3 regions of the Corynebacterium sp. HMSC034A01 genome follow, and region 2 is predicted to be linked to each of the others. Evidence: predicted binding sites of a transcription regulator. Region 2 holds the regulator's gene; each other region holds the start of a gene.
The links. The regulator LexA, encoded in region 2, represses DNA repair genes until DNA is damaged. The targets are predictions, from matches to a motif close to CGAACANNTGTTCG.

Region 1 (9,809 bases), on a different contig from region 2:
TCACTTCGCGCTAAAACCGCAGGTCACAACCCTAAAGTACAGGTTTAGGGTTGTGACACGCCGGACCAGAAAACAAAAATCCGCATGCTTTCACACAAGATGGGTAGCAACTGCAAAAACCAACTTGTGAAAGGCGAGACCACCACCATGACCTCTCCCGCCAATTACCTCGCCATGATCCGCGTCGTCGGTGTCGGCGGCGGCGGCGTCAACGCCGTCAACCGGATGATCGAGGAAGGCCTCAAGGGCGTCGAGTTTGTCGCGATAAACACTGACTCCCAGGCGCTGCTGTTTACGGATGCCGACACGAAGCTCGACATCGGACGCGAGGCCACCCGCGGCCTCGGCGCAGGCGCCAACCCTGAGGTTGGCCGCACTTCCGCTGAGGACCACAAGCAGGAGATCGAGGAGTCTCTGAAGGGCTCCGACATGGTCTTCGTCACCGCCGGCGAGGGTGGCGGCACCGGCACCGGCGCCGCCCCGGTGGTCGCCGGCATTGCCAAGAAGATGGGCGCGCTGACCATCGGCGTGGTCACCCGCCCGTTCACCTTCGAGGGCAAGCGCCGCACCCGCCAGGCGCTCGAGGGCATTGAGAACCTCAAGGAAGTCTGCGACACCGTCATCGTCATCCCGAACGACCGCCTGCTGCAGCTGGGCGACGCGGAGCTTTCCATGATGGAGGCCTTCCGCGCGGCGGATGAGGTGCTCTACAACGGTGTCCAGGGCATCACCAACCTCATCACCATCCCGGGCATGATCAACGTCGACTTCGCGGACGTGCGCTCCGTCATGGCCGACGCTGGCTCCGCACTCATGGGCGTCGGCTCCGCCCGCGGCGACAACCGCGTGATGACGGCTACCGAGCAAGCCATCAACTCCCCGCTGCTGGAAACCACCATGGAGGGTGCCAAGGGCGTGCTCATCTCCGTCGCCGGCGGCTCCGACCTGGGCCTGATGGAGGTCAACAACGCGGCGTCCATCGTGGAGGAGAAGGCCGACGAGGACGCCAACATCATCTTCGGCACGATCATCGACGACAACCTGGGCGACGAGGTCCGCGTGACCATCATCGCCACCGGCTTCGACGAGAAGGCCAACGCCCGCCCGGCCGAGCCGGCTGAGTCGGCTGAGCAGGAAACGCCGCAGCCGGAGCGGAGCTCGACCAAGGTCGTGGAGGCCGAGCCGGCCAAGGAGGAGTACCAGCCGCGCCACCGCTACGAGCCGTCCAGCCGCAGCGGCCTGTTCACCGAGCGTGAGCGTGAGCCGCGCGAGGCCCGCGACGGCGGCTTCGACGGCGGCTTCGATGACGTCGATGTGCCGGACTTCATGCGCTAGTTAAGCTGGCAGGCATGCCAGATCTTTCCACTCGCCCCGTCCGCATGGTGTTCACTTCCCGTGCGGGCGGGGTTTCTGCTGCCCCCTACGACTCGTTCAACCTGGGCGCCCACGTCGGCGACGACCCCGCAGATGTCGCCGCCAACCGCGCCCGCCTTGCGCAGGTGCTCGGCCTGCCCGAGGAGCGTTTCGTGTGGATGGAGCAGCTGCACACCAACACAGTCACGCTTGTCGACGGACCTTCGGCCACCCCCGTGGAAGCCACCGACGCCCTCGTCACCAGAGAAAAGAACCTGGCGCTGTGCGTGCTCGTGGCAGATTGCACTCCGGTGCTGCTGTCCGACCACACTGCCGGCGTCATCGGCGCGGCCCACGCCGGCCGGATGGGCGCGCGCAACGGGATCGCGGAAAACACCGTCGAGGCGATGGTGGGCCTCGGCGCCGAACCGTCGCGCATCCAGGTGCTGCTGGGTCCTGCCGCGGCAGGGGAGTCGTATGAGGTCCCGGAGGGGATGGCTTTAGACGTCGAGAAGCATTTGCCCGGATCCCGCACACGCACAACGAAGGGCACGCCCGGCATCGACGTGCGCGCCGGGCTGGTGCGCCAGCTGCTGAGCCTGGGCGTGACCCACATCGACGCGGACCCGCGCGACACCATCACCGACAACGATTTCTTCTCCCACCGCCGCGAAGGTGTGACCGGACGGCAAGCTGGCGTAATTTGGATGCCTAATGTCTGATCTCGCACAAAACCTTGAAACCGTCCGCCAACAGATCCGCGACGCGGAGCGCGCCGCCGGCCGCGAAGAAGGCAGCGTGGCACTTTTGCCGGTAACGAAGTTCCACCCGGTGGAGCGCATTGTCGAGCTCGCCTCGCTCGGCGTTGAGCTGGTGGGAGAGAACCGGGAACAGGAGGCCCGCGACAAGGCGGCCGCGCTTGAAGGCCGCTGCGGCATCGCCATGATCGGCCAGATCCAGTCCAAGAAGGCGAATTCGGTGGCGCGTTGGGCCTCGGAAGTGCACTCGCTGGACTCGCTGAAGCTGGCCCACGGGCTCAACCGCGGCATGGCGCTTGCGCTCGAACGTGGCGACCGCGAAGGCGAGATATTGCCGTGCATGGTGCAGCTGTCTTACGACGGCGACACTGCCCGCGGCGGCGCATCCCTGGCGGACGTGCCCGCGATCGTGGAAGCGGTGGAGGAATCCGAGCACCTCGAGCTGGCCGGGTTCATGGTCGTTCCACCGCTGGATTCGCAGCCGCGCGAGGTGTTCGCTCAGGCGCGCTCGTTGACGGATGACTACGCCGCCAAGCTCAACCGAAACTTGAGGCTTTCTGCAGGTATGAGCGGTGATTTCGCCGACGCGATCGCGTGCGGATCCGATATCGTGCGTGTCGGAACAGCCCTCCTCGGGCCCCGCCCCGTAGTCTGAAATCCACCGCGAATCACCCCATAAAAGGAGCCGCCCGCATGTCCTTCTTTGACAGTGCTAAAGACTTTTTCGGCCTCGGCCCCGTGGATAACGGCGAGGACGACGCCTACTACGACGACCCGCAGTACAACTCACACACCGCCGGTTCTACCGCGTATGACCGCACCCCGCGCGCCGAGCGCCCGTCCCGCATGGATCGCCCCGCCCCCCGCGATTACGGCCGCGACGCTGTGCGCCCGAGCTACCGCTCCACTCCGCATATCGTGACCGCCGCGCCGCGCAACTACAACGACGCCAAGGAGATCGGCGAGCCGTTCCGCGACGGCGACGCTGTGGTCATGGACCTGACCGACCTGGACACCGCCGACGCGAAGCGCATCGTGGACTTCGCCGCTGGCCTGTGCTTCGCCCTGCGCGGGAGCATGCACAACCTCTCCCGCGGTGTTGAGACGCGCAAGCGGATGTTCGCCATCGTGCCGGAGAATGCGAACCTGGAGAAAGACGACCTCAAGCGTGCTGCTGGCTTGCGCTAGCCGGTAGGGTGGTTCGGCGTGGCACTTTTCGGAGCAATCATCTACGCCCTTGTGGGGCTGTACTCTCTATTGGTTATCGTGCGCATCATCATTGAGATGGTGCAGGCGTTTTCCAAGCAGTTCGACCCGCCGCACTGGTTCATCATGGTGGCCGAGCCCATCTTCCGGATGACGGACCCGCCAGTGAATGCGCTGCGCAAACTCATCCCGCCGCTAAAGCTCGGCGGTAGCGGGGTGGGCCTGGATGTGAGTGTCATTGTCCTGTTTTTCATCCTCATGCTCATCCAGATGCTCGTTGGCGCCGTGCTGATTAATCCGGCACTGCGGTAGCTTTACTTGAGCTTTAACCCGGCTTTACAGCTAGGCTGGGCTACACTCGTCGAGCGAAACCGTTACAATTCAGCAAACAATGCTTCGCGCTAGCGAGTACTCACACGATTATCGAAGGGAACGCAAATGCCGCTGACACCAGCTGACGTGCACAATGTCGCTTTCAGCAAGCCGCCGATTGGCAAGCGAGGCTACAACGAGGACGAGGTTGACCAGTTCCTCGACCTCGTCGAGGACACGCTTGCACAGCTGCAGGATGAGAACGACGAGCTGCGTTCCCGTCTTGAGGAAGGCGGCACGGACGCAGTTGCTGCAGCGCCGGTGAAGCGTTCCGATGATTCCGCGAAGGTCGACGAGGCTGCCATCCGCCGCGAGGTGGAGCAGAAGGTCCGCGCTGACTTCGAGGCGCAGCTGCGTTCCGCGAAGCAGGCGCAGGAGAAGGCTGAAGCTGAGGCCCGCTCCGCCAAGGACGAGGCCGCCAAGGCCCGCAAGCAGGCTGAGGAGGCCGCGAAGGCTCCGAAGCAGGCGACCGCTCCGGCCGCTGCCGTGTCCGAGCCGGCCCGCAGCGATGTCTCCGCTGACACCCACGTGCAGGCGGCCAAGGTGCTCGGCCTCGCGCAGGAGATGGCGGACCGCCTGACCAGCGACGCGCAGGCCGAGGCTTCCTCCATGCTGGCAGACGCTCGTGCCGCTGCAGAGCGCGAGATCGCCGAGGCCGAGTCCAAGTCCAAGAAGCAGATCGAGGACGCACAGACCCGTTCCCGCACCCAGCTGCAGGACGCGGAGACCCGCTCCAAGCAGCTGGTCACCGACGCGCAGAAGAAGGCCGAGGAGACCACCAACGAGGCAAACTCCCGTGCTGAGGCGCAGATCCGCCAGGCGGAGGAGCAGGCGAACAAGCTCAAGGCCGACGCGGAGCGTAAGCACACCGAGATCATGAACACGGTGAAGCAGCAGCAGACCGCGCTGGAGAACCGCATCGCTGAGCTGCGCACCTTCGAGCGCGAGTACCGCACGCGCCTGAAGACGCTGCTGGAGTCCCAGCTGGAAGAGCTGGAGTCGCGCTCCAGCACCGCGCCGAACGAGAAGTAGTTCCTGGCTCTTCACAAACGCCCAGCATCCCTGTAGGATGCTGGGCGTTACTCGTAACACGCAACGATCCGGCCATCACCGGGGAGCGTATCCGGAAGAACGGCTTGTGCTTAATAGACCCGGACGTCACACACGGAAGACGTAACTTCCTTCACCGCAACGAAGTGGGGGCGCATCGCGCGCCCCAAGCAGGGTGGTACCGCGCAGCAATGCGTCCCTGCACGGCTGAAGGAGTGATGTCATGGTTGGCAACGTTTACCCCAAAGTGGACATGACCGGCGGCAGCGACCGCTTCCCGGAGATGGAACGCGTCGTCCTTGATTATTGGAACACGGACGGCACGTTCAAGGCGTCCCTGGAGCAGCGCGAGGGCTGCGAGGAGTACGTGTTCAACGACGGCCCGCCGTTCGCCAACGGCATGCCTCACTACGGCCATCTCCTCACCGGCTATGTCAAGGACATCGTGCCGCGTTTCCGCACCATGTCTGGTTACCACGTGCCGCGCGTGTTCGGCTGGGATTGCCACGGCCTGCCCGCAGAGCTTGAGGCGGAAAAGCAGCTCGAAATCACCGACAAAGCCCAGATCGAGGACATGGGCCTGGAGAAGTTCAACGAGTACTGCGCCAAGTCCGTCATGCACTACGCGGGCGAGTGGGAGGACTACGTCACCCGCCAAGCCCGCTGGGTGGATTTTGAAAACGGCTACAAGACGATGGACCCGGAGTACATGGAGTCCGTCATGTGGGCGTTCAAGGAGCTCTACGACAAGGGCCTGATCTACCAGGGCTTCCGCGTCCTGCCGTACTCCTGGGCCGAGCACACTCCGCTGTCTAACCAGGAGACCCGCCTGGACGATTCCTACCGTGACCGCCAGGACCCCACCGTCACGGTCACCTTGCCGTTCACCGGTGGGCGCGCAGGCTACGCGGCGGAAAAGACGTGGGCCGAGCATCCTGAGCTTCACGACGCCGCAGCTATCGCCTGGACCACGACCCCGTGGACCCTGCCTTCCAACCTGGCTCTGGCTGTCCACCCCGAGGTGGAGTACTCGCTTGTTAAGGTCGGTGCGGATGGGGCCGAAGGGTTCGTCGATAAGCAATTGCTTCTTGCCTCGACCCTGCTGGGCGCCTACGCGAAGGAGCTCGGTGAGTACGAGGTAGTGGCTACCTTTGAGGGCGCGCAGCTGGAGGGCCTGGAGTACGAGCCGGTCTTCGACTACTTCCGCGACCACGACAACGCGTTCATGATCCTCAACGCGGACTACGTGACCACCGAGGACGGCACCGGCGTGGTGCACCAGGCACCCGCCTTCGGTGAGGACGACATGCTCACCTGCCAAGAGTACGGCATCGACCTGGCCATCCCCGTCGACGCCGACGGCAAGTTCACCTCGCTCGTGCCGGAGTACGAGGGCAAGCTCGTCTTCGACGCGAACCGCGACATCATCCGCGACCTGCGCGCCAAGGGCCGCGTCGTGCGCGACCAGACCATCGTGCACTCCTACCCGCACTCCTGGCGCTCCGGCGAGCCGCTGATCTACATGGCGCTGCCGGCGTGGTTTGTGAAGGTCACCGACATCCGCGACCGCATGGTGGAGCTCAACCAGGAGATCGAGTGGATCCCCGCGCACATCCGCGACGGCCAGTTTGGCAAGTGGCTGGAAGGCGCGCGCGACTGGAACATCTCGCGCACCCGCTACTGGGGTTCGCCCGTGCCGGCGTGGGTTTCCGACAATCCGGACTACCCGCGCGTGGACGTCTACGGCTCCCTGGATGAGCTGGAGCGCGACTTCGGCACCCGCCCGAAGTCCCTGCACCGCCCGCACATCGACGAGCTGGTGCGCCCGAACCCGGACGACCCGACCGGCAAGTCCATGATGCGCCGCGTGCCGGACGTTCTGGATTGCTGGTTCGAGTCCGGTTCCATGCCGTTCGCGCAGTACCACTACCCGTTTGAGAACCGTGAGGAGTTCGACACCCGCCAGCCCGCGGACTTCATTGTGGAGTACTCCGGGCAGACCCGCGGCTGGTTCTACGTGCAGCACGTGCTGTCCACCGCGCTGTTCGACCGTGTGGCGTACAAGAAGGTCGTCGCTCACGGCATCGTGCTGGGCTCGGACGGGCAGAAGATGTCCAAGTCGAAGGGCAACTACCCGAACGTGATGGAGGTCTTCGACCGCGACGGCTCCGACGCGATGCGCTGGTTCCTCATGTCCTCGCCGATCCTGCGCGGTGGCAACCTGATCGTCACCGAGCAGGGCATCCGTGAGGGCGTGCGCCAGGCGCTGCTGCCGATTTGGAACGCGTACACGTTCCTGCAGCTGTACTCGTCCTCGGATGCTCAGTGGTCTGTGGATTCGGACAACGTGCTCGACCGCTACATCCTGGCCAAGACCCACGACATGGTGGCAGCTGTGGGCAAGGCGCTCGACGACACCCGCATCGCCGACGCCTGCGACGTGGTGCGTCGCTTCGCCGACACGCTGACCAACTGGTACGTGCGCCGCTCCCGCGACCGTTTCTGGGAGGGCCAGGAGGCGCACCCGGAGGCGTTTAATACGCTCTACACGGTGCTGGAGGTCGTCTCCCGCGCAGTGGCGCCGCTGCTGCCGTACGTCTCCGAGGTCATCTGGCGCGGGCTCACCGGCGGTCGTTCGGTGCATCTGACGGACTACCCGCAGGCCTCCGAGTTGCCGGCGGATGCCGAGCTGGTCGCCGCCATGGATGCGACCCGTGCGGTGTGCTCTGCGGCGTCGTCAGTGCGCAAGGCGAACAAGCTGCGCAACCGCCTGCCGCTGCCGAAGCTCACCGTCGCCCTGCCGGATTCGGCCAAGCTTGAGGCGTTCCGCTCCACCATCCGCGACGAGGTAAACGTGAAGGACGTCGCTTTGACTGACGACGTCGACGCGGCCGGATCCTTCGAAGTCGTCGTTAACGCGAAGGTGGCTGGCCCGTCGCTGGGTAGGGACGTGCAGCGCGCCATCAAGAACGTCAAGGCCGGCAACTACGAGCGCCGCGGCGACGATGTGGTGGTCGACGGCGACATCGTGCTCACCCCGGAGCTGTACACCGAGCGTCTGGTGGCGGAGAACCCGGAGAGCACCGCGCGTGTCGACGCCGACGGCACCGTCGGCCTGGTCGTCCTCGACACCGAGGTCACCGAGGAACTCGAGGCTGAGGGCTGGGCTGCCGACGTGATCCGCGGGCTGCAGGACGCCCGCAAGCGCGAGGGCTTCGACGTTTCCGACCGTATCGCTGTCGTGCTGGCCGTGCCGGCGGAGAAGAAGGAGTGGGCCCGCACCCACGCCGACCACATCGCCGCCGAAACCCTGGCGACATCCTTCGACGTGGTCACCGAGCCGGTCGAGGGTCACGACGTCATCGATGGTGTGACCGCCACTGTTCGTAAGAACAGCTAGGTTCTTTCGGGCTTGGGTCTCACTCGTGCAGAGTGGGCCCCTTTTTGTCTGCTCAGCGGGGGTGTCGCACCGTCGTTCGATGATTCGCACTATGCAGCTGCATAGTTTCTCGTGCCAATACTGGGGTGGCACCAACTATGCAGCGGCATAGTTTCTGGGGGTGTTTGTGTGGGGTGCTGACTATGCAGCTGCATAGTTTTTCTTGCCAACACTTGGTTGGCACCAACTATGCAGCTGCATAGTGAATGGGGTTTATGTTCGACTTCTGGGTAAGCGAAACCGCATGCGTTGTCCACTTCAATGGACATTTTCCGCAAAACCCTTGACTCGAACACATGAGCGTTCTATAAAAGTGTCAATGTTCATGAGTAAGGGGATCAACCATGACAATTGCGGTGGACGAACGGACAGAAGATCGAACGAGTGACCTGTCGGCAGAGGTGCTCGAGGACCAGATCAAGTGCAATCAATTGTCGGCGAACCACCACCGGGCGCGGATGCTCGATGCGGTGGGGCAGTTCGACGAACAGGGGCTTGCGGAACAGTACGGGGAGAAGTCGACGGCAACGTGGTTGCGCAGCGAGCTCAACCTCCCGCAGGCCACGGCATTCGAGTACGTGCGCGTGGCGCGAGGGCTGAGAAAGTTCAGGCTCTTGTTCGACGCATTTGAATCGGGGGTGATGCCGTATTCGACGGTTCGCTTCCTTCTCCAGTATTTGGAGGAGTGCAACGAGGAGCAATACGTCCAACTCGCGCTGAGCATGTCGTTCGCCGATCTCCAGCTTGTGCTTGCCGGGGCAAGACCCAAAGAGGAGGACCCGACTGAGCCGTATGCGCGCGCCCGCGAGTGCGACGACGGCATGCTTGCTTTCGAGGCGCGGCTTCCGGCGGTAGCTGGCCAAAAGCTTCTGACCGCGTTAAAGGTGGCCCAGCTTGCCAGTTTCGGTCTCGAGGATGTGGACCCAGATGATCTGCAGGATCCGGAGAAGGTGCAGAAGCTTATCGACGACGCAGCTGCCGCCGAAGACGCCGTCCCATCAGAGCAAGACCGCGCTCCGCGAAAGCGCACGAAGATCACCATGGACGACATCGTGCGTTCGGTGTCGCGGTACGGGCCTCCGGAAAAACAGGACGTTTACGGGGCGTTGTTGGCGATGATCGATATGGTTCGCGCGAACCCAAAGAGTCCGCTTCGCAGTCCAGGCGTGCAGGTCAACCTCATGGTCAACCAGTTTGGCCAATGTTGGATGCCGGAAAACCGCTCGGCCAGTTCTGAGGACGTGCGCAGCTACCTCGCCAACGCGATGGTGCGTTTGCACTTGCTGGATGACACGGGACTGACGATCCACGTTGGCCGTTCGCGGCGGTTCGCCACCGACGGCCAAGTGCAGGCACTGTTGGCAGTCTGGGGGTATCAATGCGCCATGCCTGGATGTTCGCATAGGCGCTTCATAGAAATGCACCACATAAAGGAGTGGGAGCACGGAGGTATGACTGATCTAGACAACCTGATCCCACTGTGCTCGAGCTGCCACTCTCAGGTGAGCCACGGAGTGATTGCCATCGAGCGCCAAGGAGCTGACCTGTTCTTCACGTTCAAAAACGGTGCCCGGTTCGTCTCGCGCAACAGAGGACTGCCGAGGCGGATGGAGTATGTCACCGGAGATTCG
Region 2 (9,809 bases):
ACGCCGGGCCGATTTCTTTCGCGGCCCGGCGTGCGTCGTCCCACGCCTCCTGCAGCTCAAAGGCGCGCTCGTCGGCGACGGTGAGGAGGCGCTCCAGCTGCGCTTTGTCGGTGGAGGTGGAATCCAGGTAGCCGTCGATGCGCTCCATGAAACGCCGCGCGGAAGATGCCCGCAGGAGGAATTCGTTGACCTGCGGCACTGAACTATCCGGGTTTGCCAGGGCAGGGTAGTGCAAGGTGCGGTCCGCGATGTCGGATGCGCTCGCTCCGTGCTGCAGTTGCTCGTAGGCGTCGAGCACTTCAGCGATATCGTCGCGCGCGTACTGCAGCGACGACCGGATGGCCAGCACCTCCGGGTCAATCTGTACGCGTCGCACGAGCAAGATCGCACTGATGATCAGCAGTGCCGACAGCAAAAGCCCCGGCAGTTTGAGCGTGAACACCAGCAGCACAACGGCAGCGAGCACGAGTGCGCCGATTAACGCGCGTGAGAGATCCCTGTTCGGTGAACTCATCGGCAGGCCCTTGTAACGGCTAGTGGCCGCCGCACCCGCAGGATCCGCCGCAGCCTCCGCAGCCGCCGCCGGAAGGCGTCGGGATGGAACCGGCCATGACGGCGGTGCCGGCGATTACGGAATCGCGCGCGGGCAACTCGCCGTCGGGCAGGCACACGTCGAACGGGAACGCCGCGTCGACGGAGACGTGGATGAAGCGCTGACCTGTCAGCGCGGAGGTGCGGTACTCCGCCTCCAGCACGCGCGCCGAAAACTCAGCGCTCGCGTCCGGGGTGGTGGCGCTGCCGTTTGCCACGGCCTCGGCGCCGGGGGAGGCCACGGTGCCGACGACGGCGCCCGGGTGCTTCGCCAGGTAGGCCTCGGTGGATTCGTAGTGGTCAACAGCAAGGCCCAGCGCCGTGACGGAGAGCTCCTGCCACTCGAGCGCGGGATCGTCCACAAGCAACGGCTCCTGCGCGAGGTTCACCGTCAGCGATGCCATGGCGTTGCCGCGGGGATCGACCACATCGGCCAGCGCGACGACGTCGTTAAGCGGCGTGATGTGCGCGTAGGTGCGGGTGACCGACTCGAATCCCGCGAAGGTGGCAAACGGCTCCACAGCCAGGATGTTCAGCTGCGCGCCCGACGGGTCGGTGTACTGGATCAGCTGGCCGCCGCGGACCTCGCCGACGACAGCGAGGCGGTCGGTGGCAATCGCGGCTTCGACCGCGTCCTGCCACTTGTTGAAGCTCAAGCCGAGTGCGGAAAGATCGGTGCTCACTGCTGTGCTCATGGCCGTAGATTCTAGTCAATCGCCCCGACCGGGAAGAATCCTGGGCCTTTCCGCGTTCTATCGGGTAGATATGACAGTGACAGATTCAACACACAGGAAAGATCGCTTTTTGCTTGAAGACGAACTGACGCCCGAGCAACGCACCCACGAAGAGCTGCTGCGACAGGCGTTTCGCCACAACGAGCCACAGCCCGGCGCGGAACCCACCGTCGGCGCCCTTGACCTGGCGGACCGCAACTCGTTCCGCTCCGTTGCCGGAGCCACGGAGCTGCGCTCCGAAGACCACGTCGACATCTACGAGGTGGAGTACCGCAAGCTCCGCATCGAACAAGTCCTTCTCGTCGGCGCCTGGACCGAAGGCACAGTAAAGGAGATTGAGGCGAGCATGTGGGAGCTGGCGGCGCTGGCGAAAACCGCCGGAGCCGAGGTGCTGGACATGCTGTACCAGAAGCGCGACAAGCCGGACCCGGGCACTTACATCGGCTCGGGCAAGGTGGCGGAGCTGCGCGAGATCGTGCAGGCCACCGGTGCGGACACGGTGATTTTCGACGGCGAGCTGTCGCCGTCGCAGATGATTGCGCTCGAGGAAGCGCTGAAGATCAAAGTGATCGACCGCACCATGCTCATCCTGGACATCTTCGCCCAGCACGCGAAGAGCAAGGAGGGCAAAGCCCAGGTGAGCCTTGCACAGATGGAGTACCTCTACAGCCGCACCCGTGGTTGGGGCGGCAACCTGTCGCGCCAGGCCGGCGGCCGCGCCGGCTCCAACGGCGGTGTGGGCCTGCGTGGTCCCGGTGAGACGCGTATCGAGGCGGACCGTCGCCGCCTGCGCACCGAGATGGCCAAGCTGCGCCACCAGCTGCGCGACATGACTACGGCACGCGAGGTCAAGCGCGCGCAGCGCCAGCGCTCCACGATCCCGAAGATCGCGATTGCCGGCTACACCAACGCGGGTAAGTCCTCGCTGATCAACGCGATGACTGGCGCAGGTGTGCTGGTGGAAGACGCGCTGTTTGCCACCCTGGATCCGTCCACACGCAAGGCGAAACTCGCGGACGGGCGCAACGTGGTGCTCACCGACACCGTCGGGTTCGTGCGCCACCTGCCCACCCAACTGGTCGAGGCGTTCAAGTCCACGCTTGAAGAGGTTGCGGGCGCAGACCTTGTGCTGCACGTTGTGGACGGCTCGGACGCGTTCCCGCTGAAGCAGATCGAGGCCGTCAACGAGGTCCTTGCGGAGGTCACCCGCGATTCCGGCGAAGAAATGCCGCCTGAAATCGTGGTGGTGAACAAAATCGACGAGGCCGACCCGCTCGTGCTGGCCGAGCTGCGCCACGCGTTTGAGAAGACCGGGCGCACGGCCGTGTTCGTCTCCGCGCTGACCGGCGAAGGCATCGAGGAGTTGGAAGCGCGCATCGAGCAGCACCTCAACTCCATCGACGCGCACGTGACCATGGTGGTGCCGTATACCCGCGGCGACGTGGTCAGTCGCGTCCACGACGAGGGCACGGTGCGCTCGGAGGAATACGAAGAGGCAGGAACGCGTATCGACGTCCGCCTGCCCCGCGTCCTGGCCGAGCAGTACGCGGAGTTCGTGGTCAGCTAGCTAGCGCTCAAGCTTGGCCGCGGCATCCTCATCGAGGATGACCGTGGTGCGGGGGTGGTTTTGCAGGACCGACGCCGGGCAGCCCGGGGTCACCGGGCCTTCAACGAGGGCCTTGACCGCGTCAGCCTTGTTCGGGCCGGTGGCGATGAGCACGATGGTGTGCGCCTCCATGATGGTGCCCACGCCCTGGGTCAGTGCCTTGCGCGGCACCTGGTCCTCGTTGTCGAAGAAGCGGGCGTTGTCCGCCACGGTGGTGGGGTGCAGGTCGATCTCGCGGGTGCGCGAATCCAGCGCGCTGGGCGGCTCGTTGAACGCGATGTGGCCGTTGGCGCCTACGCCGAGGATCTGCACGTCCACGCCGCCGGCGGCGGTGATGCGCTCCTCGTAGCTGCGGGCCTCTGCCTCGGGGTCGGCCGAGCGGCCGTCGAGAGACTGCACCTTCGCATCGTCGATGTCGATGTGGTCGGTGAACTCGCGGCGGATGGTTGCGTAGTAGGACTGCTCGTCGGAGCGTTCCAGCCCGACGTACTCGTCCAGGAGGAACGCGTCGCACTGCGCGAAGCTCAGATTCTCCTCGCGGTGGCGGCGGGCCAGCTCCATGTACGTGGGGTTCGGGGTCGAACCCGTGGCCAGGCCGAGCGTCGCGCCATCGCGCACGAACGGTTCGATGATGTCAGCTGCGGACACGCCGACTTCATCGGCGGTGGGGCGCACAATGATTTCCATGATGCTCAAAATAGCAAGGGCACCCTGAGAGCTGTGTACTTTGCCCGCCGGCTACCCCCGGAGCAGGAAATTTCAGCTGGCGGGGTGATAATGGCATTTCGTGACTCACACTTTCGGTTGGACCCTCCACGGAGACGGGCGCACTGTGCGCCCCGGGGCTGTTGTCGCCCCGGACGAGCGGCTGAGCTGGCCGCGCACCATCGGCATCGGCATGCAGCACGTGGTAGCCATGTTCGGCGCCACACTACTGGTGCCCACCCTGACAGGATTCCCGGTGAACACCACACTGCTGTTCTCCGGCCTGGGCACCATCATCTTTTTGCTGATCACCCGCAACAAAGTCCCCAGCTACCTGGGCTCGTCCTTCGCGTTTATCGCACCACTGACGGCCTCGCAGCAGTACGGCGTCGGCGCGCAGCTGGGCGGAGTGCTGCTGACCGGTGTGGCGCTCATCCTCGTCGGCATCGTCGTCGAATGGGCGGGCAAGCGCGTCATCGACGCGGTTATGCCGCCTGTGGTGACTGGCGCCATCGTCGCGCTCATCGGCTTCAACCTCGCGCCAACTGCGGTCTCAAACGTGCAAACCCAACCCTGGGTGGCGGCGGTGACACTGCTGACGGTTGTGGTGGTCACCGTGGCCACCCGCGGACTGCTCTCTCGCTTGTCCATCCTCGCCGGTGTGCTTGCCGGATGGCTGTTCGCCGCTTTGACGGGTGGCTTGGGCGACGACGCGCTGCAAACCATCGGCGACGCGCCGTGGATCGGACTGCCACAGTTCCACAGCCCGGAGTTCCACGTTTCCGCGGTGCTGGTGACTCTGCCCGTGTTGGTCGTGCTGATCGCGGAGAACGTCGGCCACGTCAAGGCTGTGTCCGAGATGACCGGGCGCAACCTCGACGACATGCAGGGCCGCGCGCTGATCGGCGACGGCATTGCCACCACGCTCGCCGGCGGTTTCGGCGGCTCCGGCACCACCACGTACGCAGAAAACATCGGAGTAATGGCGGCGACGAAGGTGTACTCCACAGCCGCGTACTGGGTCGCCGCCGCGTTTGCGATCGTGCTGGCGTTCATCCCGAAGTTCGGCGCCGTGATCTTCACCATCCCAGCTGGTGTGCTCGGCGGCGCGTGCCTGGTCCTCTACGGGCTCATCGGCATGCTGGGCGTGCGCATCTGGCAGGACAACAAGGTGGACTTCACCGATCCCGCGAACCTGACGGCGGCCGCGGTTGCGCTGATTGTGGGCATCGGCAACCTCACCCTGGATGTGGGCGCTGTGACGTTAGAAGGCATCGCGCTGGGCTCGGTTGGCATCATCGTGATCTACCCGCTGATGCGCTGGGCGTACGACACGTTAGGGGAGGGGCAGTACCGCAAGGACTTCGAGGTGCCGAAGCCGTCCACCTTCTAGCGGGCGGTGCATCACTGCACATGAAAACGCCCGGGCGACGTATGCCCGGGCGTGAGCTCGTCGTAAAGCGAAGAGTGCTTACTCCTCGTCGAGGTTCTGCTCGATCAGGGCCGCAATCTTCTCGACGGCGTCGGCGTTGTCGGAAGTGACGGTGACCTCGTCGCCGTGCTCCGCACCCATCGCCATAATCATCAGCGAGGAAGCGGCGTCCGTCTCGTCGTCATCATCGCCGCCGACAAAGGTCAGCAGAATCTCATCGTCGTACTCGCCGGCAGCGTCCGCGATCACCGTGGCCGGGCGTGCGTGCAGCCCGACGGTGGAACCGACCTTCACAGTCTTGGAAGCCATTCGGGTGTCCTTTCCTTTGTTTTTCATTCAGGTCTGCAACGAGTGTAGGTCGCAAACTGGCGAAGATGCCACCATATTCGCGCAGAAAGTCACAGAGCGCCCCAGCGGAACGCGCGGGGCGAGACACTACTAGGCTGCTAGGGCTGCGCGAGCACGACCTCAATACCGTGCGAACGTAGCTCATCCACGAAGGCAGAGGGCGCTTCGGCGTCCGTGATCACCACATCAATATCCGTCAGCGGCGCGAAGCTCACCACGTAGTCGTTGCCCAGTTTCGTGGAATCGCACAACACGACAACCCTGCGGGCGTTGGTCACCATTGCAGCTTTCACCGCAGCCTCTTGGGCGTCCACGGTGGATAGGCCGTGGCCGATGGACAACGCGTTAGTGCCCACGAACGCCACGTCGGCGCGCAAAAGCGCGAGGGTGCGAAGCGCGGTACTGCCGACGACTGCCTGGCTGATCGGCCGGACACTGCCACCGAGCAGCTGCACGTCGTGCAACCCGGAATCGCTCAGCTCCAAGGCGGTCGGGATGGAATTGGTCACTACCGAGTACTCCCGATTCCCGCGGGTCTCCGCCAGACGCTTGCCCAAGCTGCTGATCGTTGTGCCCGAGTCCAAGAAGATAGTGCAGCTTTGCGTATCGGGCACGAACTTCAGCGCAGTCTCTGCAATCGCGGCTTTGGCCGCAAGGGAGGCGCGTTGCCGGGCATCCAGCGGGATTTCAGTAGAACGGTAGGACTGACTCGCAACCGCGCCGCCGTGGACGCGGTGCACCACGCCCTCGTCGTGCAACGCCGAAAGGTCACGCCGGATCGTCTCCGCGGTGACGTTGAAGCGCTGCGCCAACTCAGTGACAATGACGCGGCCTTCAACTGCGGTCAAAGACGCAATCTGGCGTCTACGCTCCTCGGCGTACATCGATCTCCTGCGATTCTGGCTGTGCTGTATCCGGTTTGTGTGTAAACGGTGCAAACGCACCGATTACAGAGTACGGAACACCGAAATAACTCGCCCCATGATCTCCGCCTCATCGCCCTTGATCGGCTCGAAGGCATCGTTGTGGGGCAAGAGCCACACGCCGGTGGAATCGCGGTGGAACTCCTTGACCGTCGCCTCACCGTCCAGAAGTGCTGCGACGAACTCGCCTTCCTCCGCATTCGGCTGGGAGCGGACAACCACCCAGTCGCCGTCGAGGATTCCCGCCTCGCGCATGGACTCGCCGACGACTTTGAGCATGAACACATCGCCGTCGCCGAGCAACTCCTCGGGCAGCGGGTAGTAGGTGTCCACATTCTCCTCAGCGAGGATCGGTGCACCTGCCGCGATCTGACCAACCACCGGCACGTAGCGGGCATTGCCGGAATCCTCCGGCTTCGCCTCCTGCGGTTTGCGCTTCTTGCGCCCGGTCTCTGGCATTTGACGCAGATCCACGGCACGCGGCTTGTTCGGATCGCGGCGAAGGAACCCCTTCTTCTCCAATTCCTTGAGCTGGTACGCGACAGAGGATGTGGACTGCAAACCCGCCGCGTCACCGATCTCGCGGATGCTTGGCGGGTAGCCGCGCAGGACTACAGCGTCTTGGATCACCTGGAGGATGCGGCGCTGACGGTCAGACAGCGCGTTGTAATCCGGGTTGCCTGGATCGGACTTCTTTCGTGCCATGACGTTCTCCTTGGACTCGGCGGTGTGATGCGCCTACGAACCTACCAGATAGGGCACTTATGTTCGATGGTTGCAAACATTGGGTGGACACGGGTCGGGCGCAATGCTATAAATCGAACACGTAAGCGTATTCGAACATATGAACGTTATGGCATTCGAACGTGTCGGCACCGTACGTAAAGTGTGCCGCAGAAAGAAGGGAGACGCACTATGTCCGTTGCAATCAATCCAGTACACAACACATTCGTATCGCGCTCCGGCGCCGCATCTGTAGTTCCCCCGGCAGAGGTGTGGGACGTTGATTCTGTGTCAAAGCGTCGGTCGGGCGGCGCCGGTGTTCGAGCGATTTCTACTTCCCATCGAACGGATGCGCGCCCGATCCGTAGTGAAGTTTTGGACGGTCCCTCTGATGCGAATCCGTTCGAAACACGGCACGAGACGCGCGATACGGTCCTGCTTGGCGTGTGCATGACTGCAGCGTTGCTTATCGGTTCCGCGTTCGGCGGTGTCTTTTCTGCGCAGGACGAGGATCCGTCCTCGATGACCCATGGCCAGGCGGCCGACGCCGCCGCAGTGGCAACTGCGCGCTAGACAAGGCGTAGACTCACGGCTACGCCAAGCCTTGAATACTCTAGGGGTGGAGATCCGTGTTTTGTCCCTTTTGCCACAACGAACAATCTCGTGTGACTGACTCGCGGCTGGTCGAAGCCGGCTCCGCCATTCGGCGGCGCAGAGAGTGCACTGAGTGCGGGGGGCGTTTCACCACGATAGAAAAGGCCGTGCTGACCGTTGTGAAACGCAACGGCGTGAGTGAACCGTTCGATCGCGACAAGCTTATCGTCGGCGTGCGTCGAGCATGCCAGGGCCGAGATGTCACCGACGACGCATTGAAACGCCTTGCCCAAGAAGTCGAAGAAACCGTGCGCGCGCAAGGAAGCTCGCAAGTGCCCGCCCACGAGATCGGTTTGGCCGTCCTTGAGCCACTTCGCGCCCTCGACGAGGTGGCGTACTTGCGTTTCGCGTCCGTGTACAAGTCTTTCGAAAGCGCGGACGACTTCGAGTCCGAAATCCGGCTCATGCGCCGCCGCGACCGCGAAGACTTCTAACCCACGCTTTCGCAGCTAACGCAGCGCGTCAATCTTCTTCTCAATGCGGCGCTGGCTCACCGGCTTCGGCGTTCCCAGCCGCTGCGCAAACAAGCTCACACGCAGCTCCTCAATCAGCCACAAAATGTCCTTGTACGCCTTCGTCTTCGTGCGGCCAGCGGGCAACGCCTTCATGCGTTGGGCCAAATAGGCCTTCACCGAGTCAACCACCGACTGCCTGTCGGCGTCGCGGTCTGGATCCAGGCGCATGTCCTCCAACCGGATCCGCATTGCGTCGATGTAGCGGGGCAGATGCTGCAAGTGCCCGATGCCGTGGACAGTCACCGCATGCTTCGGCAGGAAGAACTGCAGCTGCGACCGCATGTCGTCGATAGCCGGGCCCTCCCATTGCTGGAGTTCCGCGGCGATGTTCGCGTACTCCGCGAGCGCGGGCGCCAGCGTCACCACCACGCGGCGCACCCCACCAGCGACCTGGGGTTTGATTTCGTCTACGAGCGCGCCGAACTCTTCGGGGGAGCGCACCGGCCCGCCGGAGGAGAACATCAGGTCGCGGATCACCGCGACGCGGGCATCCTCCACAAGCCCTGCGGCGCCGCCGTGCGGGTAACGGTCCACCGCGACCTTCTGGCGCAGCGGCAGCCCCTTCGTCATCTGCCCGGCGTTGACCGTGATCTCGCGCAACAGCAACGTCAGTGTTGCCGTAACCATGGAGGCGTCCGCGGCGGCCTTCGTCGGGTGCACGGTGACCTTCACGCCGTCCTTGGTGGCCTCGAGTGCCGGGTAGGCGTCAACCTCGTTACCGTCGATAGTCGTGCTTACTGTCTCCGGCACCGCACCGAGTGAATCGGTGGTCCACTTCGCCACGGCGTCCGACTCGGAGGTGCGTCCGGCTTTGGACACCGATGACTTGATCTTGCCAGCCTGGCGGCGCTTTAGCGCGCCGAGATCCGTGTCGTGGTCGACAATCTTCCCGCGGCGGTCAATCGCAGCAAACGTCACCCTCAGATGCTTTGGAAGCGCAGACGGGTTGAAATCGGTGCCGTTGATGCCGCGCCCACCGACGCTGCGCAGCGCATCCGCGAGCGCATCTGCAAACGGGGTTTCGCACAGCTCGTTCTCGTCGGCACCGTCGGCGTCCTGCTGCGCCTGGATTGCGTCGAGGGCTCGCTCAGCGAAGTCAGGCGCCGGCACCACGGTCTTGCGCAGGGCCTTCGGTAGCGTGCGGATGTATTCCGCGGCAAGCTCCGAGCGCAGACCCGGCACCAGCCAGTCAAAACCCTCCGGCCGCAGATTGGCCAAAAGGGGCACGGGAACGTCTACGGTGACGCCGTCGAAAGGATCGCCCGGTTCGAACTTGTAGCGCAGCGCGTAGTCGATAGAGCCTTGACGCCACACCTCGGGGAAGGCGGTGGCGGATGAATCCACGCCCTCGTCGTCGACGAGTGCGGCGGGATCGAAGTCCAGGTAATGCTTGTCCTCTGCCCGCTTCTTCTTCCACCAGGAGTCGAAATGGCGGGCGGTGGTCACGCTCTTGGGCAGGCGCGAGTCGTAGAACTCAAACAGGGTGTCCTCGTCTACCACCAGGCCGCGCCGGCGCACCTTTTCCTCTACCTCAGCAGCTTCGGCGAGCAGCGCTTCGTTGTGGTCGATGAAGTGGTG
Region 3 (9,809 bases), on a different contig from region 2:
CGTACGTCTTCAGAATGCGGGCCAAGTCGCCGTGGCTGTAGGTGTTGAGCACCTCGGCCGCGGTGATGCCTTCTGTCTGGTCCATGCGCATGTCCAGCGGGGCGTCACCACGGTAGGAGAAGCCTCGTTCCTGCTGGTCCAGCTGCATCGACGACACACCTAGGTCGAACAGGGCGCCCGCGATGCCGTGTTCGCGGGCTGCGTCGAATATGTCGCCCTCGTTGTTCGCAACCGCCTCATCCACGTGGTCGAAACGGCACTGCACTGCCACGAAGCGGTCGCCGAAGGACGCCAAGCGTTCCGACGCCTGACGCAGCGCGTTCGGGTCCCTGTCCACACCAATCACGCGGGCGTGAGGGAAAACGTTGAGGAAGTGCTCTGTGTGTCCGCCGGCGCCGAGCGTGCCGTCGATAAGCACCGCTTTTGCTCCGAATGCCTCAACGCTGGGCGCGAGCAGTTCAGCCATGCGGTCGCGCATGACGGGGACGTGACCGTGCGGGTCGTCAGCGAGCGTGAAGTTCGCCATGGCGTGCCCTCCGTGTCTCTTCAGTGTCCCTAGCTCGTGCGGTGGTTGTCAGCTTCTTTGTCGGCGCGGGGAGCGCATAGAGCCCTGCCCGGGGCGGCTGTTCTGATGTCGGGGAAGTACACCAGAACGCTTCACGCCCCGGACAGAGTCCGTACACGCTCTCCGTAGTCGATGCCTCCTGCGGGGTAGTCAGCCCTACAGCAGACCGGAGAGAATGTCGTCGTCATCCGCCGCAGAGAACGCGGCTTCAGTCTCTTCTTGATACTTATTCCAGGACTCGAGGTCCCAGATCTCGAGAAAATCCACCGAACCGATGACCACGCACTCCTTGGAAAGGCTTGCGTACTCCCGGTGCGCCGGGGACAGGGTGATTCGCCCAGACCCGTCGAGCGTTTGCTCATCCGCACTGGCAGCCAGGTTGCGGATAAAAGCACGCGCCTTGGGGTTTGTGCGGGATGCCGCTGCGGCCTTGCGGGCGCGGGCGGCAAACTCGTCGCGCGGATATACCGCAAGCGAGTGGTCCTGCCCCTTGGTCACCATCAACCCGTCTGCAAGATCCTCACGGAACTTCGCGGGGAGCGTCAGGCGACCTTTGTCGTCGAGCTTGGGAGTGTAGGTTCCCAGAAACATCCGGCGACCTACCTTCCTTCACTTTCTGACGTTGGCTGTGAAATTTTCTCGGCTTCGTTCCGTACCGCGCACGTAGTCAAGATGCGCGCCACGTCACTCCGCTGAGCCCCACTTTAACCCACTTTCCCCCACAAACGCCACACCTCAGCAGTTTTTAGTTCCAGTGTGTCGTGTTTGCGCATTTCAGAGTGCCATTTTTGCCGTGGGGAGTTTACCCGCGAAAACTCAGAACATGCCCCACACGCGCCACACTCGATATCTGCACCCCCACGATTCACGCCCCGAGGGGGCGGCACTGCCCATGTTTCAGCCCCCTTTGGGCGCTAGTGGGGAGAAGTGGGGGATTTGGGGTGGGCACGAAAAAGCGCCTCCCCGACACGACGGGAAGGCGCTGCCGCAAATACCGCTAAGTACTACTGACGGTCTTCGAAACGACGACGGAAGCTCTCCTCCATGCTGGCGCTGCGCTGCGTGCGCGGCTTCGCCTGCCGGGACGAGCGCGCAGACGGAGACACTTGGTTCGACGGGGTGCGCAGCGCCATGATGCCGCCAAAGAGCATGACAGCGAAGCCGATGACGCTCAGCACAATCGTCCAGATACTCAGGCTCGCCAGCGCCACACCACCAAGCAGGAGCACCAGACCCAAGACGATCAGGGCGACGCTGCGCATGGTCAATTGACCGGTCTTTGGCGCGGAACCGAAGCCAGATTCAGTCACGACACTGCTGCCAAACTTCGGGTCGTCCGCGAAGAGAGACTGCTCAATTTCGCGCAACGCCCGCATTTCCTGCTCAGATAGAGACACTGCTCACTCTCCCGATACCGATGGCGGACTGACGTTATCCGTATAACGGCCATGGTACGCAGATTGTTCCCGTGCCCCACTTTCCTCACACTATGCAGCCATCGGAGCCTCCCCAGCCCTGGTGGACAGATAAAACTCCTCCGCATCCGAGAGCAGCCGGTGCACCACAGCCGCACCCGGGTCCATTTCAATCCCGGACGCCACCCTGCCGCGCTGCGTCGAATAGCGCTTGAACACGGCGGCCCAATGCGCCCCGTCATCACCCGTGAGCGCGAGCTTGTCCCACGCGCTCGTAGGTAGACGCTTGCGCTTGCGCACGATCGGCGAGGCCGCGTTGCGCGCCCCGGCAATCCGAAGCGCCGCACGATAGGCGTTTTCCATTGCCACGTCGTGCCGGCCAGCTTCGAAATCATCATGCGCCAGCCCAATCAGCTCCTCGGCCGCGGACAAGAATTGGTCGGCCTTACTCATGCGCGCACCCCGTCCGTACACCGCGCCGGTTGTTGCCGAAACTACGCTTCCCGCCATGGCTTCCTCCTGCATAAACATTGCTTTTGTACAAGTGATGGACTCACCCTAAAACACGCGTTCGACACCACCCGACATACATGGGAACACTTGTTCGACCAGAAGTGTGGGTTCCTGCCACACACAGCGCCCGCAAGTGATTCCATAGAGGGGTGACTGCAACCATTCAGCGCCTGACGGCCGCCGAGTTCCTGATGCTCGCCCCAACGCTCGTAGACATCTATATAGAGGCCATGGGCTACCCGCAGACCATGCGCCGCCAACGCATCCAGGTGTGGAAAGGCGAGGTGCGCTCCCCCGGCTTCACCGCGGTCGCGGCGATCGATAGCGGCCAAGTCGTCGGCATCGCCTACGGCTTCATCGGCACCCGCGATCGCTGGTGGGACCGTCAGCTCGTGCGCGCGATGGACGCAAACGGCGGGATCACGGACCAAGACCGGGAGATGCTGCGCAGCTACTTCGAGGTCGCGGAAGTGCACGTCTCCCCCGCGCTGCAGGGCAAAGGCCTGGGCTCCCGCCTGCTCACGGAGCTACTGAGGGAAGCCCCGACGCGCTGGGCGCTGCTATCCACACCGGAAGTTGCAGACGAGGCGAACAACGCGTTCGGGCTGTACCGCAAGTTCGGATTCACGGACGTGGCGCGTAATTTTCTCTACGAGGGGGATAAACGCCCCTTCGCCATCCTCGCCCTCGATCTACAAAACTGCACTGGGTAGGGTTGCGGGGAGATCATCAACTTCAGGCACAAGGAGCGTAGGCGTGACAGATCTTGGGCTCAACGACGTACCGGCACAGGTGGAGCAGCATCTTGAATCGTTTTTCAACGAGCGTGCGAAAGCTGTCGAGGCCATTGGCGAGCCTGTCGCACAGGCGGTGAGCCACCTGCGGCGCTTCGTCCTCGGCGGCGGCAAGCGCGTGCGCCCCACGTACGGCTGGGCAGGCTTCGTCGGCGCGGGCGGCCTGCAAAGTACGGAAGACCCCGAGGCCGTGCTCCGCGCTGTGAGCGCCCTGGAGCTGATCCAGGCCTGCGCGCTGGTGCACGACGACATCATCGACGCCTCAGACACCCGGCGCGGCAACCCCACAGTGCACCGCGCGATCGAGGCTGAGCACCGCAGCCAGAGCCTGCTCGGCTCCGCGGAGGAATACGGCACCAACGCCGCGATTCTGCTCGGCGACCTCGCACTCGCCTGGGCTGAGGACATGTGGCGCTACTCCGGTGTCTCCCAGGACGCTCTCGCTCGCGCCGCGGAGCCGTGGGTGGGCATGCGCACCGAGGTCATTGGCGGCCAGCTGCTGGACATCATGCTCGAGAGCCTGGGCAGCGAGTCGGTGGAGATGGCCAACCGCGTCAACCGGTTCAAGACCGCGGCGTACACCATCGAGCGCCCCCTGCACTTGGGTGCCGCGCTTGCGGGCGCGAGCGAGTCGCTCATCGACGCGTTCCGTGGTTACGGCCGCGACATCGGCATCGCATTCCAGCTTCGCGACGACCTGCTTGGCGTATTCGGCGACCCTGCCGTGACCGGCAAGCCGGCCGGCGACGACATCCGCGAGGGCAAGCGCACGGAACTGTTCGCCACGGCCCTTGAGCTGCTGGACCAGACGGACCCGGCGGCGGCGCAAGAGCTTCGCGACGGGATTGGTACGACGGAGGATGAGGCGGAGCTGCGTCGATTAGCAGGGCTCATCCGCTCCAGCGGCGCCAAAGACGCGGTGGAGGCGCGCATCGAAGAACTCACCGCCTCCGGCCTCGGCTTCTTGGACGGCGCCGGCATCGACGACGCAGCCGTGGAAGCGCTCACCGTGCTCGCGCACAAGGCCACCGACCGGCGGATGTGATGCGCCCGCAGAGTCTGGGTGTCGCCGCCTGCGCGCTGATTGCCGTGGGCTCGTTCGGCGCAGGCGCGACCCGCTACCGCGGCGGCCTGCTGCGCGCAGTAGGCCTGGAGCACCTCTCCTACGGTCATGGCCGGGCGCTGATGGACATGCTGCTCACCGCCGGCATCATCGGCCTGGTGGTGGCGTGGGTACTGCTGTGGAAAGCCAGGCCCGGTCTAGCCCAGGTGCGCCGCAGCGTGTGCTGGTGGGCAGGCGTTATCGCGCTGTCCGCGCCGATCCTGTCGCGCGACGTGTACTCCTACCTCATGCAAGGCGCGATGCTTCGCGACGGCTTCGACCCCTACTCCGAAGGCGCCGCCATAAACCCGGGGCCGTACCTGTGGGAGGTCTCCCACGACTGGCGCAACACCACCACGCCGTACGGCCCATTGCACCTCGGGGTGGGCAAGGCGGTGACGTCGCTGGTCGGCGAGAACGTCACTTTAGGCCTGGTGGTCTACCGGCTGATTTCCCTGGCAGGGTTCGCGCTGATTGTGTGGGCACTGCCGCGGATTGCGAAGCAGATCGGCGGCGACCCCGTCCTTGCTCTGTGGTTGGGGGCAGCCAACCCGGTGATGCTGCTGCACCTCATCGGCGGCATGCACAACGAGGCCGTCATGGTTGGTCTGGTCAGTGTGGGCCTGTTGTGGTGCCTGCGCAGCCGCTGGTGCACCCCGGGCATCGGGCTGATCGCTCTGGCGGTGTCGCTGAAAGCCACAGCGGCGGTGGCACTGCCGTTCGTGGTGTGGCTGATGGTTAAGCGGCGCAGCAGGACCACCCTCGGTGCCGCCGGCATGCTGGTTGTCTGCGGGGCGTGGGCGCTCGCCGTCAACATCGCAGTGATCCAGCTGGTCACCTGGGCATCCGGCACCACGTGGGGGTGGCTCGAGGAAATCACCGGCAACTCGAAGGTGATCAACCCGCTCGCCGGCCCCACCCTCGCCGCCGAGCTCATCACGCCGGTACTCCAGCTTTTCGACGACACGTTCCGCTACAACACCGCCCTTTCCTGGACCCGCACCGTCTTCTCCGTGCTCATGCTGGTCGGCCTGGCGGCGGTGTGGTGGATCTTCCGCCCCCGCCGTGGCGAGGCCTACGAGCGGCGCTCCGTCGCCGGCACCACCGCCGCCTACACGGTGGCATTTGCCGCCAACGCGGTGACCCTGCCCTGGTACTACGCCTCCGTCATCTCGCTGGCAGGCACATTCCGCCCGCCGGCCTGGGTAGTGCGGGTGACCGTTGGGGCGTCGATAATCGTCGCCCTCGCATTCCAGGGCAGCGGCAATCACCGCCTCTACGACGCGTGGTTCCTCGCACTCGCGGCGATCGCCGCCGTCGTTGCGGTGGAGTGGCTGTTCCGGGACCCGGCTAAAACGCCATCGCCTGCGCGCGGCGGATCACTTCGCGAGCTTTTTGGCCGTGCAGCGCGTCCACAGGACGCCCCGGCAGCGACTCATCCGACGTAAACAGGAACGCCAAGATCTCGTCCGCGTCGTAGCCGCCGTCGGAAAGCACCGTGATCGCGCCGGAGACGAACTTGCTCAAGCCGTCCTCGCCGAGCAGGCTGGCAGGCACAACCTTCTTTCCGTCCTTGACGTAGTGCACCAGCTTCTTCGCGCCGACGTAGTCGTGCACCTTGGTCACCGGCACGCCCAGCTTCTCGGCGACATCCGGAAACGGCAGCAGGGTTTCGTCGATAAGCAATTGCTCAAGATTCGTTTGTGCGCTCACGGTCCGCGATTCTACTCTGGTGCACATGGCAACCTTGCGGGCAGGCACGACACTGGACGGGCGTTACGTTGTCGACCGCCCAATCGCGCGCGGCGGCATGGCCACCGTCTACCGCTGCGTCGACGCACGCCTCGGACGTGAAGTGGCCGCAAAAGTCATGCACGAGCAATACGTGCACGACGAAGTGTTCCGCGAACGCTTCCGCCGCGAAGCCCGCGCAATGGCCCAGCTCAGCCACCCAAACTTGGTCAACGTGTACGACTTCTCCGCGTCCGGCGGCGAAGTGTTTTTGATCATGGAACTCATCACCGGCGGCACCCTGCGCGAACTGCTCGCCGAACGCGGCCCCATGCCCCCACACGCCGCCGCTGCCGTGATGCGCGGCATGCTCACCGGGTTGAGTGTCGCGCACGCGAAAGGCATGGTGCACCGCGACATCAAACCCGACAACGTACTCATCGACACTTCCAGCCGCGTCAAACTCTCCGACTTCGGGCTCGTGCGCGCCGCGGCCGAAACCACCCAATCCACCGACCAAATCGTCGGCACCGTCGCCTACCTCTCGCCCGAACAGGTCGACGGCGGCGCACTGACCGCGGCTTCCGACGTCTACTCCGCCGGCATCGTGCTCTTCGAGCTACTCACCGGCCGCACCCCCTTCAGCGGCGACACCCCCTTGGCCCACGCCTACGCCCGGCTGCGCTCCGACGTGCCCGCGCCGTCTTCGCTGATCGCCGGAGTGCCCAAGCTTTTCGACGAACTCGTCGCCACCGCCACCGCCCGCAACGCCGAAGACCGGTTCCACGACGCCGCCGATTTTTTGGAGGCCTTGGACGACGTGGCCAGCGAGCTGGCGCTGCCCACCTACACCGTGCCCGCCCCGCGCAACTCCGCTGCACACCGCGCCGCTGAACACCCGACCAATTTTGGGCTGGCCGCGGGTGTTGGCGGCGGTGCTGGTGCTGGTGGCGCGGACGGTGCTGGCGGTGCTGGTGCCAGGAGTGCCGCCCACCAGCGGCTTTTCCCCGGCGACGACGCGCCCACCCGCGTCTCCCCCTCCCCCGCCCAGCCTGCGCCCGGCCCGACCCGTGGCCAGTGGCCCGCGGCAGGTCCGGCGCCCGTTCCTACGCCAGTCCCGGCCGCTGGCCCGGCACCTGCGCCTGCGCCGAGGCCTGTTCCGGGGCCGCTTTCCCCCGACGCCCCGGATGCCCCTTCAGCGCGCGAGCCCGCTTCCCGACTTCCCACCGTTAAACCCGTGTCGAACCGTTCTCCGTTCGGCGTGGCCCTGTACACCGTCTTCGTCATCATCGTGATCGTCGCCGTGGCGCTGGGGGCTTGGTGGTTCGGCTCCGGCATGTACGGAGAAATCCCGGAGGTCATCGTCCCCCAACCCTAGCCGGCCGACTTCCACTATGCAGCTGCATAGTGGGTGGCGACCAATCATTGGTGCTGGCCGAGTTGTCCGCAATGCGGAGTCCGCAATCGGAGTCTTTTGTACGAATCGGCAAAACGCCCCGGTTCCCAATTTTCCCACCTGGGGAAATGCTGGAGCGCTGTCGATTTTTACAAAACCTGTCGGCCCCGGAGGCCCCGAAGACCGGTGGAGTACACAGGCGAGCCCTGCCGAAAACTAGTAGCGAAGCATCTCGGCGACAAGGAAGGACAGCTCGAGGGCCTGCTCGGTGTTGAGGCGGGGGTCGCAGGCGGACTCGTAGCGGCCGGGCAGGTCGACGTCGGTGATGTCCTGGGCCCCGCCGAGGCACTCGGTGACGTTCTCGCCGGTGAGCTCGATGTGGATACCGCCCGGGTGGGTGCCCAGCTCGCGGTGGACCTCGAAGAAGCCCTGGACCTCGTCGAGGATCTTGTCGAAGTGGCGGGTCTTGTAGCCGTTCGAGGAGGTGAAGGTGTTGCCGTGCATCGGGTCGGACTGCCAGACCACCTTGTGGCCGGATGCCTCGACGGCCTTGACAATGCCCGGCAGGGCCTCGCGGACCTTGTCCTGACCCATGCGGATGACCATAGTCAGGCGTCCAGGCACGCGGTCCGGGTCCAGCTTGTCGCCGTAGGCGACGGCCTCTTCCGGGGTGGTGGTCGGACCTAGCTTGATGCCGATCGGGTTGGAGATCAGGGCGGCGAAGTTGACGTGGAAGTCGTCGATGCCGCGGGTGCGCTCGCCGATCCAGAGCTGGTGGGCGGACAGGTCGTAGAGTCTGGTGTCGCCGTTGGAGTCGGTGGCCAGGCGCAGCATGGCGCGCTCGTAGTCCACCAGCAGCGCCTCGTGGGAGGCGTAGACGTTGGAGGTGCGCAGGTTGTCGTCGCGCACGCCGCAGGCGTCCATGAAAGCCAGGGACCGGGAGATCTCGCGGCCCAAAGCTTCGTAGCGCGCACCTGCCGGGGAGTTGGTCACGAACTCGCGGTTCCAGTCGTTGATGTTGTGCAGGTCCGCGGTGCCTGAAGCCGTCAGGGCACGGACCAGGTTCATGGCTGCAGACGAGTTCGCGTAGGCGCGGACCATGCGCGCGGGATCGTGGCGGCGCGAATCTTCGGTGGGCTCGACGCCGTTGACGATGTCGCCGCGATAGTTGGGCAGGCCGTTGGCGTCCAGGTCGGAGGAACGTGGCTTGGCATACTGGCCGGCGATGCGGGCCAGCTTCACCACGGGCATGGAGGCACCGTAGGTCAGCACCGCGGCCATCTGCAGCAGGGTGCGGACGTTGGCGCGGATGTGGGGCTCGGTGTTGGACTCGAAGGTCTCGGCGCAGTCGCCGCCCTGCAGCATGAACGCCTTGCCGTTGGCGACGTCGGCCAGCTGGGTCTTCAGCTCCTCCACTTCGGGGGCGAGCACGACCGGCGGCACGGACTCCAGGATCTTGCGCACATACTGCGCCTGGGCGGGGTCCCAGGAAGGTTGCTGCTTCGCGTCGCGGGAGATTGCGTCCTGGAACTGCTCGTTCAGGTCGCCCGGCAGCGGGGGCAGGTCCGGCAGTACGTCTTTGGGGATGTCGATTGTCCAACTCACCCATTCAGTTGTAGCACGATTCACCCCAGGCTACAACCACCTTCACCTGCAATTTCCCAAAATGCGAAGATTGAATCTCACTATTTGGACACAGTGCCGGAGGCGTCGATAGGCAATGCCTCCATGCACACCCGGAATTTGCGCAGGTTGTGGCGCGCGTCCACGAGTGCATCGTGGTTGCCGTCCGGGACCTTGGGCAGGCGCGGACGCCCCGCCATCTGCCAGTACTGCTTCAGCTCGCGGGTGTAACGCGGCAAGTCCTTGGGCAGGCCGGCCATGTCACCCCAGAGTTGGGCGAACACCACGTGGTCGTAGGCGCCGACCCACGCCCACAGCTCCGGCTTGCCGCGGCCGGCGGTGAGAAACGCGTGGGCCTCGTCGCGGATCTTCTGCAGCGGCTTCCACGCCGGGTGCGAGGCGCGCGGCAGCTTGCTCAGCACGTTCTCGCGCACCCATTCGTTGGCGTTGGAAGCGTCGAACTCCGTGCTCACGGCATAGAATTCGCGCCCGTCCTCGGCGACAATGCCGATGGAGACTAGCTCGATGGTAGAGCCGTCCTCTATAAATTCAGTGTCGTAGAAATACCGCATCTACTTGCGCGACTCCGACCGGATGTCGTCGAGAAGCTCGCGTCTCGACGGCCCCTTCGGCCCGCCGCGGCGGGGCCAGAACATCACAGCAGCCACCG

Region 1: a site for LexA is predicted at 8,468-8,481, ahead of HMPREF2791_RS06190 (HNH endonuclease signature motif containing protein). Genes of this name have one in related genera too.
Region 3: a site for LexA is predicted at 2,574-2,587, ahead of HMPREF2791_RS06085 (SAV_6107 family HEPN domain-containing protein). Genes of this name have one in related genera too.

The regions. Positions count from the first base shown of each region.
Region 1 covers NZ_KV835964.1:60,275-70,083, forward strand. Annotated here, with positions in the region: gene HMPREF2791_RS06150 (cell division protein FtsQ/DivIB) at 1-14, shown strand, start outside; gene ftsZ (cell division protein FtsZ) at 148-1,335, shown strand; gene pgeF (peptidoglycan editing factor PgeF) at 1,350-2,075, shown strand; gene HMPREF2791_RS06165 (YggS family pyridoxal phosphate-dependent enzyme) at 2,068-2,766, shown strand; gene HMPREF2791_RS06170 (cell division protein SepF) at 2,805-3,299, shown strand; gene HMPREF2791_RS06175 (YggT family protein) at 3,318-3,629, shown strand; gene HMPREF2791_RS06180 (DivIVA domain-containing protein) at 3,756-4,721, shown strand; gene ileS (isoleucine--tRNA ligase) at 4,963-8,139, shown strand; gene HMPREF2791_RS06190 (HNH endonuclease signature motif containing protein) at 8,523-9,809, shown strand, end outside.
Region 2 covers NZ_KV835934.1:39,467-49,275, reverse strand. Annotated here, with positions in the region: gene HMPREF2791_RS02740 (hypothetical protein) at 1-514, opposite strand, end outside; gene HMPREF2791_RS02735 (hypothetical protein) at 534-1,286, opposite strand; gene hflX (GTPase HflX) at 1,357-2,892, shown strand; gene nagB (glucosamine-6-phosphate deaminase) at 2,893-3,618, opposite strand; gene HMPREF2791_RS02720 (uracil-xanthine permease family protein) at 3,719-5,029, shown strand; gene HMPREF2791_RS02715 (HPr family phosphocarrier protein) at 5,108-5,377, opposite strand; gene HMPREF2791_RS02710 (DeoR/GlpR family DNA-binding transcription regulator) at 5,515-6,300, opposite strand; gene lexA (transcriptional repressor LexA) at 6,364-7,044, opposite strand; gene HMPREF2791_RS12315 (hypothetical protein) at 7,513-7,635, shown strand; gene nrdR (transcriptional regulator NrdR) at 7,692-8,150, shown strand; gene hrpA (ATP-dependent RNA helicase HrpA) at 8,166-9,809, opposite strand, start outside.
Region 3 covers NZ_KV835964.1:36,997-46,805, reverse strand. Annotated here, with positions in the region: gene rsmH (16S rRNA (cytosine(1402)-N(4))-methyltransferase RsmH) at 1-526, opposite strand, end outside; gene mraZ (division/cell wall cluster transcriptional repressor MraZ) at 722-1,156, opposite strand; gene HMPREF2791_RS06090 (DUF3040 domain-containing protein) at 1,570-1,962, opposite strand; gene HMPREF2791_RS06085 (SAV_6107 family HEPN domain-containing protein) at 2,053-2,433, opposite strand; gene HMPREF2791_RS06080 (GNAT family N-acetyltransferase) at 2,643-3,206, shown strand; gene HMPREF2791_RS06075 (polyprenyl synthetase family protein) at 3,250-4,332, shown strand; gene HMPREF2791_RS06070 (alpha-(1->6)-mannopyranosyltransferase A) at 4,332-5,837, shown strand; gene HMPREF2791_RS06065 (Rv2175c family DNA-binding protein) at 5,740-6,129, opposite strand; gene HMPREF2791_RS06060 (protein kinase domain-containing protein) at 6,128-7,498, shown strand; gene HMPREF2791_RS06055 (class II 3-deoxy-7-phosphoheptulonate synthase) at 7,733-9,121, opposite strand; gene HMPREF2791_RS06050 (polyadenylate-specific 3'-exoribonuclease AS) at 9,202-9,711, opposite strand; gene HMPREF2791_RS06045 (hypothetical protein) at 9,712-9,809, opposite strand, start outside.